One region of the Streptomyces sp. NPDC051173 genome, then DNA from elsewhere that is predicted to be linked to it. Evidence: riboswitches for the same ligand, from Rfam matches in the RefSeq annotation. Region 1 holds a riboswitch; the other holds the start of a gene.

Region 1 (5,723 bases):
CCACCCGCGCTCGTGGGCCGCCGGGCGACCGCCGCCCGCGAGGACCTTGGCACCCTCGCGCTGCCCGAGCGCGATGTAGTCCAGCGAGCGCCGCTGCTGCCGCTGCGCGACCAGCGGCCCGACCTGTGTGGCCGGGTCGAGAGGATCACCGACGACGAGGGCGTCGGCGGCCGCGGCGAAGCGCCCGGCCAGTTCGTCGTAGTGGACACGGGGGACGAGGATGCGGGTCTGGGCGACGCACGCCTGGCCGTTGTTCATCCAGGCGCTGGGCACGATGCCCGCGACGGCGGCCTCCAGGTCGGCGTCGGGGAGGATGATCGCGGCGGACTTCCCGCCGAGCTCCAGGGTGACGCGGGTGAGGTTGCGGGCGGCGACCTCCATGACGCGCTTGCCGGAGGCGACCGACCCGGTGAAAGACACCTTGTCGACCCCGGGGTGCCCGACGAGGTACTCCCCCACCTCGCGCCCGGCGGGCAGGATGGAGAGGACACCCTCCGGCAGCCCGGACTCCGCGACGATCTCGGCGAGGATATAGGCGTCCAGGGGCGTCTCGGGGGCCGGCTTGAGCACCACCGAACAGCCCGTGAGCAGCGCGGGCGCGAGCTTCGCGGCGGCCACGAACTGGGGGACGTTCCACGGGACGACGGCCGCGACCACCCCGACGGGCTCGCGCCGCACCAGCAGCGGCCCGAGCACCCCGTCCCGCCGCTCCTCGTACGGGATCTCCCGGGCGACGCCGATCGCGCAGTCCCACACCATCATCGCGCCGAGCGCCTGCGCGAGGACGCTCCACGAACGGGGCGAGCCGTTCTGCGCGGAGATGACCTCGGCGATCTCCTCGTGGCGCGCGGCGATACCGTCCTTGATCCGGGTGACGACCTCGATCCGCTCGGCGAGGGGCCGGTCGGCCCAGACGCCGGAGTCGAAGGCGGTACGGGCCGCGGCGACGGCCCGGTCGACGTCCGCACGGCCGGCGTGGGGCACGCGCCCGATGACCTCCTCGCTGTGCGGCGAGACGACCTCGATGACGCCCCGCCCCGCCGGGTCACTCATCCTGCCGCCGATGAAGAGCTGTCCGTACTCGACGATCTCCGGCATACCACTGCCTCTCGCCTAGCTTTTCTGACATCTCGTCAGAACGAGATACCAGCTCCGGGCGGAGTGAGCAATGGCGGACCAGCCGAAGAACGACGGAGGGCGGGACCAGAACAAACCGGGAGCCGAAGAACGAGGGAGGGGGTGGGGCCGGAGGGTGAGGTTCTGGAACGCGGTGCGTGGTCACGGCACGCAATGCGCCTGACGGCGCCATGCACCGCGTTCCAGGTCCTCAGCCCGGAGGCCACACCCCCGGCCCACGAACCACAGCCCCCGGCCCCCGGCCCCCACCGCCCGCTCACCCGCCCACCCATCCACCCCCACCGCACACAGCTAAAGTGTCCGTGACAACTTCATCCCGCCTCGGAACGGGGAAAGCCGGTGCAAATCCGGCGCTGACCCGCAACCGTCACTACGACCCGCCCGCCCCGCCCGGCGCGGCGCGGCCGTACGAGCCGGACCACCCGGTCCCAGGCGGCAGGCTCCCGGACCCGGTCGCGCCGCCAGACGGCGGCACCGCCCGGTCCACCGGCACCGTCGAGGCATGCGGAGCCGAGCCCGGTGCCACCGCGGTAGCGACCGCGGAGGGGTCGCCGTGCGCGGCCGCGCAGCCGTCGCGGGCCACGAAACCCCCGCCACGACACACGCAATGACACCCGCAGCGACACTCGCAGTGACACCCACCGAGAGGCACCGACACCCCATGGCCCCCTCCTTCGCCGTCCACGCGCGCCGCGGCGCCGCGGCCCTGGCCACCGCCGCCGTCCTGAGCGCGGCCGGCGCGGTCATGGCACCGGCCGCGTCCGCGGACGCGTCCCCGTCCCCGGCGGCCCCCGGCCTGTTCGGCTCCTCGGACCCGAAGTTCGACGGTGTCTTCCGGCAGTCGCTGGCCCTGCTCGCGCAGCACACGGCGGGCGTGGCGTCCCCGAAGCCCGCCGTCGAGTGGCTGGCCGGGCAGCAGTGCGCGGACGGCGGCTTCACCGCCTACCGCGCCGACGCCGGCAAGGCGTGCGACGCGAAGACCCCGCTCGACAGCAACGCGACGGCCGCCGCCGTCCAGGCGCTCGCCGCGCTCGGCGGGCACGGTGCCGCCGTGACCAAGGCCGTGGGGTGGCTGAAGTCCACGCAGAACGAGGACGGCGGCTGGGCCTACAACCCCGGCGGCCCGAGCGACGCCAACTCCACCTCGATCGTGATCGGCGCGCTGGCCGCGGCGGGCGAGGACCCCAAGAAGGTGACCTCCAAGCGGGGCGCCTCGGCCTACGACGGGCTCGTCGCCTTCGGGCTGGGCTGTGACGTCGCCGAGGCGGACCGCGGGTCCTTCGCGTACCAGCCCGACAAGTCCGGCAAGCTCGCGGCCAACGCCGACGCGACGGCCGCGGCCGCCCTCGCCGGGCTCGGCAAGGGCTACGCGGTGGCGCCCGCGAGCAAGGACAACACCGCTCCGGAGCCGCTGCCCTGCAAGGGCGACGAGGCCGGGACGTCCGACCCGAAGGCCGCGGCGGACGCGGCGTCCGCGTACCTCGCGCGGGTCATGGACAAGGAACAGGACGGCCCGCACTTGGTCGCCGCCCAGCCCGGTGCCGACAAGCCCGCCCCCGACTACGGCAACACCGCCGAGGCCGTCATCGCCCTCGCGGCGGGCGGTCACCGCGACGCCGCCGCGAAGCCGCTGAAGTGGCTGGAGCAGAACTCCGCGGCCTGGGCCGAGCAGGCGGGCCCCGCCGCCTACGCCCAGCTCGTCCTGGCCGCCCACGCGGCGGGCGCGGACCCGCGCGACTTCGGCGGCGCGGACCTCGTCTCGCAGCTCACCGCGACGGGTCCGAAGGCGGAGGCGGCGGCGTCCCCGTCGGGCAAGGAGGAGCAGAAGAAGGACGAGAAGAAGAAGGACGACGGCAAGGGCCTGGGCATCTGGTGGGTCGTCGGCGTCTTCTTCGTCGCGAGCGTCGGCGCGGGCTTCCTGCTGAGCGGCCGCAAGAAGAAGAACCACCTGTGAGGGCCGGGCACCGGTCCCTGGCCGCCCTCTGCTGCCTCCTGTTCGCCGGGGTCCTCGCCGTCCTCGCCACCGCGCCCGCCCAGGCGGCGGGCTACCGCTACTGGTCCTTCTGGGAGGGCCAGGGCAAGGACTGGGCGTACGCCACCCAGGGCCCGGCCACCACGCGTCCCGCCGACGGCGACACCATCGGATTCCGCTTCGCCGTGAGCGAGGACTCGAAGAACGCCGCGAAGCCGCGCACCGCCCCCGGCTTCGGGGCGGTGTGCGACCGGACGCCCGCCAAGGACGGCGACAAGCGCGTGGCCGTCGTCCTGGACTTCGGCACGCCCGCCGACGCGCCCTCCGGCGAGACCCCGCCCCCGGCGCGTACGGCGTGCGCGCAGGTCGGCAAGGACGCCAGTGCCGGTGAGGCGCTCGCGGCCGCCGCCAAGCCGCTGCGGTACGACTCCGCGGCGCTGCTGTGCGCCATCGCGGGCTACCCGAAGACGGGCTGTGGTGAGCAGGTGAACGGCAAGAAGAGCGCGGAGAGCGCGGAAAGCGCGGAGCCGGCCGCCACGCAGGAGTCCTCCGGTTCCGGCGGCGGTCCCTCGGCCGGGCTGATCGGCGGCATCGCCGCGGTGGTCGTCCTCGGCGCCGCCGGGGTGTGGCAGGCCCGCCGCCGCAAGCGCGGATGAGCGGGGGCGAGCGGGGCGACCGGGCACAGCCGGCGGACCGGCCGGCGCCCGCCTCCATGACGGAGCCGTCGGCGACGAGGCCGTCGGCCGACCGCCCGGAGCCGCTGCCGTCGCCGGAGCCGCTGCCGTCGTCGAAGCCGCCGTCGTCGCCGGAGCCGCCGGGGCTCCCGTCGCCGTCGGGGCCGCTGTCGTCACCGAGGCGGCCGGACAGCGGCGACCTCCCGCGCGGACCGGGCGGCCGGCTGCCCCGCCGCACCCACCCGGCGGCGGAGACCGCCCCCGGGCGTCGCGCCCACCGGGCCGACGCGCTGCACGCCGGGGCCTGGTGGGTGTGGGCGCTCGGGCTGGCCACCGCCGCGTCGCGCACCACCAATCCCCTGCTCCTCGGGCTGCTCGTCGCGGTCGCCGGTTACGTCGTGGCGGCGCGGCGGACGGACGCGCCGTGGGCGCGCTCGTACGGCGCGTTCCTCAAGCTCGGGCTGGCCGTCATCGGCATCCGGCTGGTGTTCGCGGTCGTGCTGGGCTCCCCGATCCCCGGCACGCACATCCTGGTCACCCTCCCGGAGGTGCCGCTTCCGGACTGGGCGCGGGGCGTGCGGATCGGTGGCCGGGTGAGCGCCGAGGGCCTGGTCTTCGCCCTGTACGACGGGCTGAAGCTGGCCACCCTGCTGGTCTGCGTCGGCGCGGCCAACGCGCTCGCCAACCCGGCCCGGCTCCTGAAGTCCCTGCCGGGCGCGCTCTACGAGGCGGGGGTCGCGATCGTCGTCGCCATGACCTTCGCCCCGAACCTCGTCTCCGACGTCCAGCGCCTGCGCGCCGCGCGCCGCCTGCGCGGCCGCCCGGACCGCGGCCCGAAGGCCCTGCTCCAGGTGGGGCTGCCGGTGCTGGAGGGCGCGCTGGAGCGCTCGGTGGCGCTGGCCGCAGCGATGGACGCGCGGGGCTACGGCCGCACCGCCCAAGTGCCGCCCGCCGTCCGGCACACGACGACCGCGCTGACGCTGGGCGGTCTGCTCGGCGTCTGCGCGGGCACCTACGGGCTGCTCGGCGACGTGGGCGCGGGCTACGGCCTGCCGGTGCTGCTCGCCGGGCTCGCCGCGGCGCTGGCCGGGCTGTGGCTGGGCGGCCGCCGCTCGGTGCGCACGCGCTACCGCCCGGACCGCTGGGGCGTGCGCGCCTGGCTGGTCTCCGGCTCGGGCGTCGCAGTCGCGGCCCTGATGATCCACGCGAACTCGTACGCGCCCGCCGCCCTCCACCCCCCTGCCGTCCCCCTGACGGCACCCGAACTGCCGCTCTGGCCCGCGGCGTCGGTCCTGCTGGGCCTGCTGCCGGCCTTCGCGGCACCGGCCCCCGCCACCCGCACCCCGTCCGAGGAGGACCCGCAGTGATCCGGTTCGAGCAGGTGTCGGTCACGTACGACGACACCGCCGCGCCCGCGCTCGGCGGGGTGGACCTCACGGTGCCCGAGGGCGAACTGTGCCTGCTCGTCGGGCCGTCCGGGGTCGGCAAGTCGACGCTGCTGGGCACGGTCAGCGGCCTCGTACCGCACTTCACCGGCGGCACGCTGCACGGCCGCGTCACCGTCGCGGGCCGCGACACCCGCATGCACAAGCCGCGCGAACTCGCCGACGTGGTGGGCACGGTGGGCCAGGACCCACTGGCCCACTTCGTCACCGACACGGTCGAGGACGAGCTCGCCTACGGCATGGAGTCCCTCGGCGTCGCGCCCGCCGTGATGCGACGCCGGGTGGAGGAGACCCTGGACCTGCTGGGTCTCGCCACCCTGCGCGACCGGCCGATCGCCACCCTGTCCGGCGGCCAGCAACAGCGCGTGGCCATCGGTTCGGTGCTGACCACCCACCCGAAGGTGCTGGTGCTCGACGAGCCGACGTCCGCGCTCGACCCGGGCGCGGCGGAGGAGGTGCTGGCCGTGCTCCAGCGCCTCGTCCACGACCTGGGCA
Region 2 (5,723 bases), on a different contig from region 1:
CGACGGGCTGCCGGAGCCCGTCCGCTCCCCCGCCGGGATCCTCCGCGACCGGCTCGCGCGCAAGATGCCGGACCCCCGCCCCGAGCCGGCGCCGCGTCCCCAGCCCCTGCGTGCCTGCACCGGCACCTGCGGCCGGATGATCCGGCCCGTCGCCGACGAGACCGCGTGCCGTGACTGCCGGCTGGAGACGGCCGGAAGCGACGCTTCCGGGGCGGTGGCCGCAACTCGGCGCGGCATGAGCGCCGTTCGGGCCTCGCTGGAGGCGTACGTCCAGGCGCGGCCCGCCGGGTGACGTTGCCATACCGATATGCGGACAGGGGGTGACTCCCCCCACGCCCCTGACCTAGATTTCCTGCGCATCACGTAGTGATCACCAAGGGGGAGTCGCCACCATGACAGAACCACCGATGGAGCCGCCGGAGAGCGGCCGCAGGGCCGTTGTCGTCACGGTGCCGATGGTCGTGGCCGGGGTGTGTCTCGCCATTCCCTTCGTCGCGATGCTGTGGGTCGACTCCTTTTCCCGGCTCACGCCCGCGTTCATCGGGATTCCGTTCTTCTACTGGTACCAGATGCTCTGGGTGCTGATCTCGACCGCGCTCACCGTCATCGCGTACGCGATGGTCCGCCGCCACGAGCGGATCCGCAAGGGAGGTGAGCGGGCGTGAAGAACGGCGTGAACGGCGTGGCGCTCGCCGTGTTCATCTTCTTCTTCCTGGTCGTCACGGTGATGGGATTCGTCGCCTCCCGGTGGCGGCGCGCGGAGAACGCGGACAGCCTCGACGAGTGGGGGCTGGGCGGGCGATCGTTCGGCACCTGGATCACCTGGTTCCTGCTGGGCGGCGACCTCTATACCGCGTACACCTTCGTCGCCGTACCGGCGGCCATCTACGCGGGCGGCGCGGCGGGATTCTTCGCGGTGCCCTACACGATCCTCTGTTATCCGCTGGTGTTCACCTTCCTGCCCCGGCTGTGGTCGGTGGCGCACAAGCACGGTTATGTGACGTCCTCGGACTTCGTGCGCGGCCGGTTCGGGTCGAAGGGGCTTTCGCTGGCCCTCGCGCTGACCGGGCTGCTCGCGACCATGCCGTACATCGCGCTCCAACTCGTCGGCATCCAGGCCGTGCTGGACGTGCTCGGGGTCGGCGGTGGATCCAACTGGTTCATGAAGGACCTGCCGCTGCTCATCGCGTTCGGCGTGCTCGCGGCCTATACGTATTCGGCCGGGCTGCGCGCGCCCGCGATGATCGCGTTCGTCAAGGACGCGCTGGTCTACATCGTGATCGTCGTGGCCATCATCTACATCCCCATCAGGCTGGGGGGTTTCGAGCACATCTTCGCGAAGGCGGGTGACGCCTTCGCCCAGAAGGATCCCGCGACGGGCAGACCGCGCGGCTCCCTGGTGACCGGTCCGGACGCGCAATGGGCGTACGCGACGCTCGCGCTCGGCTCGGCGATGGCGCTCTTCCTCTATCCGCATTCGGTGACCGCGGTCCTCTCCAGCAAGAGCCGCAATGTCATCCGCCGCAACACCACGATCCTGCCGCTCTATTCGCTGATGCTGGGCCTGCTGGCCATGCTCGGCTTCATGGCGATCGCCGCGGGCGTCAAGGTGAAGAACGGCCAGCTGGCCATTCCGCAGCTCTTCGAGGACATGTTCCCGGACTGGTTCACGGGCGTCGCCTTCGCGGCGATCGGGATCGGCGCGCTGGTGCCGGCGGCGATCATGTCCATCGCCGCGGCGAATCTCTTCACGCGGAACATCTACAAGGACTTCATCCGGCCCGATGCCTCACCCGAGCGCGAGGCCAAGGTCTCCAAGCTCGCCTCGCTGCTGGTGAAGGTCGGCGCCCTGATCTTCGTCCTGACGATGGACAAGACGGTCGCGATCAATTTCCAGCTGCTCGGCGGCATCTGGATCCTGCAGACCGTGCCGGCGCTCGTCGGCGGGCTGTTCACCCGCTGGTTCCACCGGTGGGGTCTGCTGGCGGGGTGGGCGGTCGGGATGGCGTACGGGACATGGCGGGCGTACGACACGCCGAGTGCCACTCAGGATCATTTCGGGAATACCAACCTGATTCCCTTCATCGGGGAGAAGGGGTACATCGGGCTTACGGCTTTCGTCCTGAATGTGCTTGTCGCCGTCGTGCTCACGTTCGTGTTCAAGGCGGTGGGCGTGCGGGACGGGGTGGACGAGACAAAACCATCTGACTACACGGCGGATGCGGGTGATCCGGGCGTGGCGGAGGAACTGCCGCCGGCGACGGCGGGGGCCCCCGGAGGTCACTGACGCCTGCGGCGGGCTTCTTCCCCAACCCCGCCCCTTCCCGAAACCGGGGAGACCCCGGACCCCCGAACCACGCTCCGCGCGGTGTCCTCAAACGCCGGACGGGCCGAGTTCGGCAGGACCTTCGCCCCGACCCCCCGGGCGCTCCCGAGATACCCAATCGCGAGCCCCTGGAGGGGTCCCAGAACGACTTCCGGCCGGCCGTCCACCCCGCCGGTCGCCGAGGGCCGTCGCGCCTCCCCGGAGGCGCGTGACGGCCCTCCGTCATGCCCCGTACGGGCAGGCCCTGTTAGCACATTCCGACCCGCTCGATTACCGCACGACACAAGATGTGGTGGTGCGTGCGACGGCCAGCACTAGATGTATGCTCGTCCTCGCTGTCGTCGCAGGGGAATCCGGTGGAAATCCGGAACTGTCCCGCAACGGTGCATGTATGCCGTAATGACGCATGCAGGAGTCCGAGTACCTGCCGACAGCACGCCCACCGCTGAGCCGCACCGGCTCGCACCGGGCGTTTTGTATTCGTCCGGGCCTCGCGGGTTGGGCCGATGGACGCTACGAGCATGCCCTGGTGCTTCAGGCATGCCCGTACGCGCCCGTCGCGCGCCACCCGCCCGGCCCCTTGCCGAGCGAGGGAGAGCCTCAGTGACCATCGCGCCCGCCGATCCGGTCTCAACGTCCGCGGAAGCGACCGGCGGCCCCGGGACCGCGCTGCTGCGCACCCTGACCGACCTCACCGCCGATCTGCCCGCCACCGACCCCGGAAAGGTCGCCGCCGCCGCGCTGCGGGGCCGCCACCCGGGCTCGGACGAGGCCGAACTGCGGTCCCTGGCCACCGAGGCCGCCGCCGGCCTGATCGCCGAGGAGCCCGAGTACTCCAAGCTCGCGGCCCGCCTGCTCACCCTCGCCATCGCCGAGGAGGCCGCCGGGCAGGGCGCCGTCTCCTTCTCCGCGTCCGTCGCGACCGGCCACCGCGAGGGCCTGATCGCCGACGACACCGCCGCCTTCGTCACGACGCACGCCGCGCGCCTCGACGAGCTCGTCGGGAAGGCGCTCGCCGACGGCGCCGACGACCGCTTCGGCTACTTCGGCCTGCGCACCCTGCACAGCCGCTACCTGCTGCGCCACCCGATCACCCGGCAGGTCATCGAGACGCCGCAGCACTTCCTGCTGCGCGTGGCCTGCGGCCTGGCCGAGGACCACTCGGTGCGGGCCCTGGAGGACGTCGCCGAGCTCTACGCGCTGACGAGCACCCTGTCGTACCTGCCCTCCTCCCCCACGCTCTTCAACTCCGGCACCCGCCACCCGCAGATGTCGTCCTGCTACCTGCTGGACTCGCCGCTGGACGAGCTGGACTCGATCTACGACCGCTACCACCAGGTGGCGCGCCTGTCGAAGCACGCCGGCGGCATCGGCCTGTCCTACAGCCGCATCCGCTCGCGCGGCTCGCTGATCCGGGGCACCAACGGCCACTCCAACGGCATCGTGCCGTTCCTGCGCACGCTCGACGCCTCCGTGGCGGCGGTCAACCAGGGCGGCCGGCGCAAGGGCGCGGCCTGCGTCTATCTGGAGACGTGGCACGCGGACATCGAGGAGTTCCTGGAGCTCCGCGACAACACCGGTGAGGAGGCCCGCCGCACGCACAACCTCAACACCGCGCACTGGATCCCGGACGAGTTCATGCGCCGCGTCGAGGCGGACGCCGACTGGTCGCTGTTCTCCCCGGCCGACACGCCCGATCTGGTCGACCTCTACGGCGACGAGTTCGACGCCGCGTACCGCAGGTACGAGGCCGAGGGCAAGGCCGTCAAGCAGATCCCGGCGCGCGTGCTGTACTCCCGGATGATGCGCACCCTCGCGCAGACCGGCAACGGCTGGATGACCTTCAAGGACGCGTCCAACCGCACCGCGAACCAGACGGCCGAGCCCGGCAAGGTCGTCCACTCCTCGAACCTGTGCACCGAGATCCTCGAGGTCACCGACGACGGCGAGACGGCCGTCTGCAACCTCGGCTCGGTCAACCTGGCGCAGCACCTGGGCACCGACGGCGAGATGGACTGGGAGAAGCTCGACCGTACGGTCCGTACGGCCGTGACGTTCCTCGACCGCGTCGTGGACATCAACTTCTACCCGACCGAGCAGGCCGGCAACTCCAACAGCCGCTGGCGCCCGGTGGGCCTGGGCCTGATGGGCCTCCAGGACGTCTTCTTCCGGCTCCGTCTGCCCTTCGACTCCCCCGAGGCGAAGGAGCTGTCCACCCGGATCTCCGAGCGGATCATGCTCGCGGCGTACGAGGCGTCCGCCGACCTCGCCGAGCGGCACGGCCCGCACCCGGCCTGGTCCGCGACCCGCACCGCCCGCGGCGTGCTGCACCCGGACCACTACCCGAACGCCGAGCAGCGCTGGGCCGACCGCTGGGCGGCGCTGCGCGCCCGCATCGCCCAGGTCGGCATGCGCAACTCGCTGCTGCTGGCGATCGCCCCGACGGCCACCATCGCGTCCATCGCGGGCGTGTACGAGTGCATCGAGCCGCAGGTCTCCAACCTCTTCAAGCGCGAAACGCTCAGCGGTGAGTTCCTCCAGGTCAACACCTACCTGGTGGAGGACCTGAAGAAGCTCGGCGTGTGGGACCGCACCACCCGTGACGCCATGACGGACGCCAACGGCTCGATCCAGGACATGAACTGGATCCCGCAGGAGGTGCGCGACCTCTACCGCACCGCCTGGGAGATCCCGCAGCGCTTCCTGATCGACATGGCCGCGGCCCGTACGCCGTACCTGGACCAGAGCCAGTCGCTGAACCTCTTCATGGCGTCGCCCACCATCGGCAAGCTCAGCTCGATGTACGCGTACGCCTGGAAGCAGGGCATCAAGACGACGTACTACCTGCGCTCGCGCCCGGCCACCCGGATCGCCCGCTCGGCCTCCGCCGCCGCCACCATTCCCGTGCAGCAGGCCGTGCCCGACGCCGACGCCGTCGCCTGCTCCCTTGAGAACCCCGAGTCCTGCGAGGCCTGCCAGTAATGTCGACCGCTGAACAGAAGAACCTGCTCGACCCGGGCTTCGAGCTGACCCTGCGCCCGATGCGGTACCCGGACTTCTACGACCGCTACCGCGACGCGATCAAGAACACCTGGACCGTCGAGGAGGTCGACCTCCACTCCGACGTCGCCGACCTGGCGAAGCTGTCCCCGGGCGAGCAGCACATGATCGGCCGCCTCGTCGCGTTCTTCGCGACCGGCGACTCGATCGTGTCGAACAACCTCGTGCTGACGCTGTACAAGCACATCAACTCCCCCGAGGCGCGGCTGTACCTCTCGCGGCAGCTCTTCGAGGAGGCCGTGCACGTCCAGTTCTATCTGACGCTGCTGGACACCTACCTCCCCGACCCGGACGACCGCGCCGCCGCCTTCGACGCGGTGGAGGAGATCCCCTCCAT

The links. A riboswitch is a leader RNA that binds a small molecule or an ion and turns the genes downstream of it on or off. The one in region 1 is predicted to bind cobalamin.
Region 2: another riboswitch for cobalamin. It lies ahead of AB0435_RS03810 (ribonucleoside-diphosphate reductase subunit alpha); the one in region 1 lies ahead of AB0435_RS30095 (prenyltransferase/squalene oxidase repeat-containing protein).

Annotation. Positions count from the first base shown of each region.
Region 1 covers NZ_JBFBBD010000089.1:2,246-7,968, reverse strand. Annotated here, with positions in the region: gene AB0435_RS30100 (aldehyde dehydrogenase) at 1-1,098, opposite strand, end outside; cobalamin riboswitch at 1,427-1,580, shown strand; gene AB0435_RS30095 (prenyltransferase/squalene oxidase repeat-containing protein) at 1,799-3,091, shown strand; gene AB0435_RS30090 (SCO2322 family protein) at 3,109-3,765, shown strand; gene AB0435_RS30085 (CbiQ family ECF transporter T component) at 3,822-5,150, shown strand; gene AB0435_RS30080 (ATP-binding cassette domain-containing protein) at 5,147-5,723, shown strand, end outside.
Region 2 covers NZ_JBFBBD010000004.1:26,353-32,075, forward strand. Annotated here, with positions in the region: gene AB0435_RS03795 (hypothetical protein) at 1-292, shown strand, start outside; gene AB0435_RS03800 (DUF3311 domain-containing protein) at 393-665, shown strand; gene mctP (monocarboxylate uptake permease MctP) at 662-2,287, shown strand; cobalamin riboswitch at 2,615-2,773, shown strand; gene AB0435_RS03810 (ribonucleoside-diphosphate reductase subunit alpha) at 2,930-5,308, shown strand; gene AB0435_RS03815 (ribonucleotide-diphosphate reductase subunit beta) at 5,308-5,723, shown strand, end outside.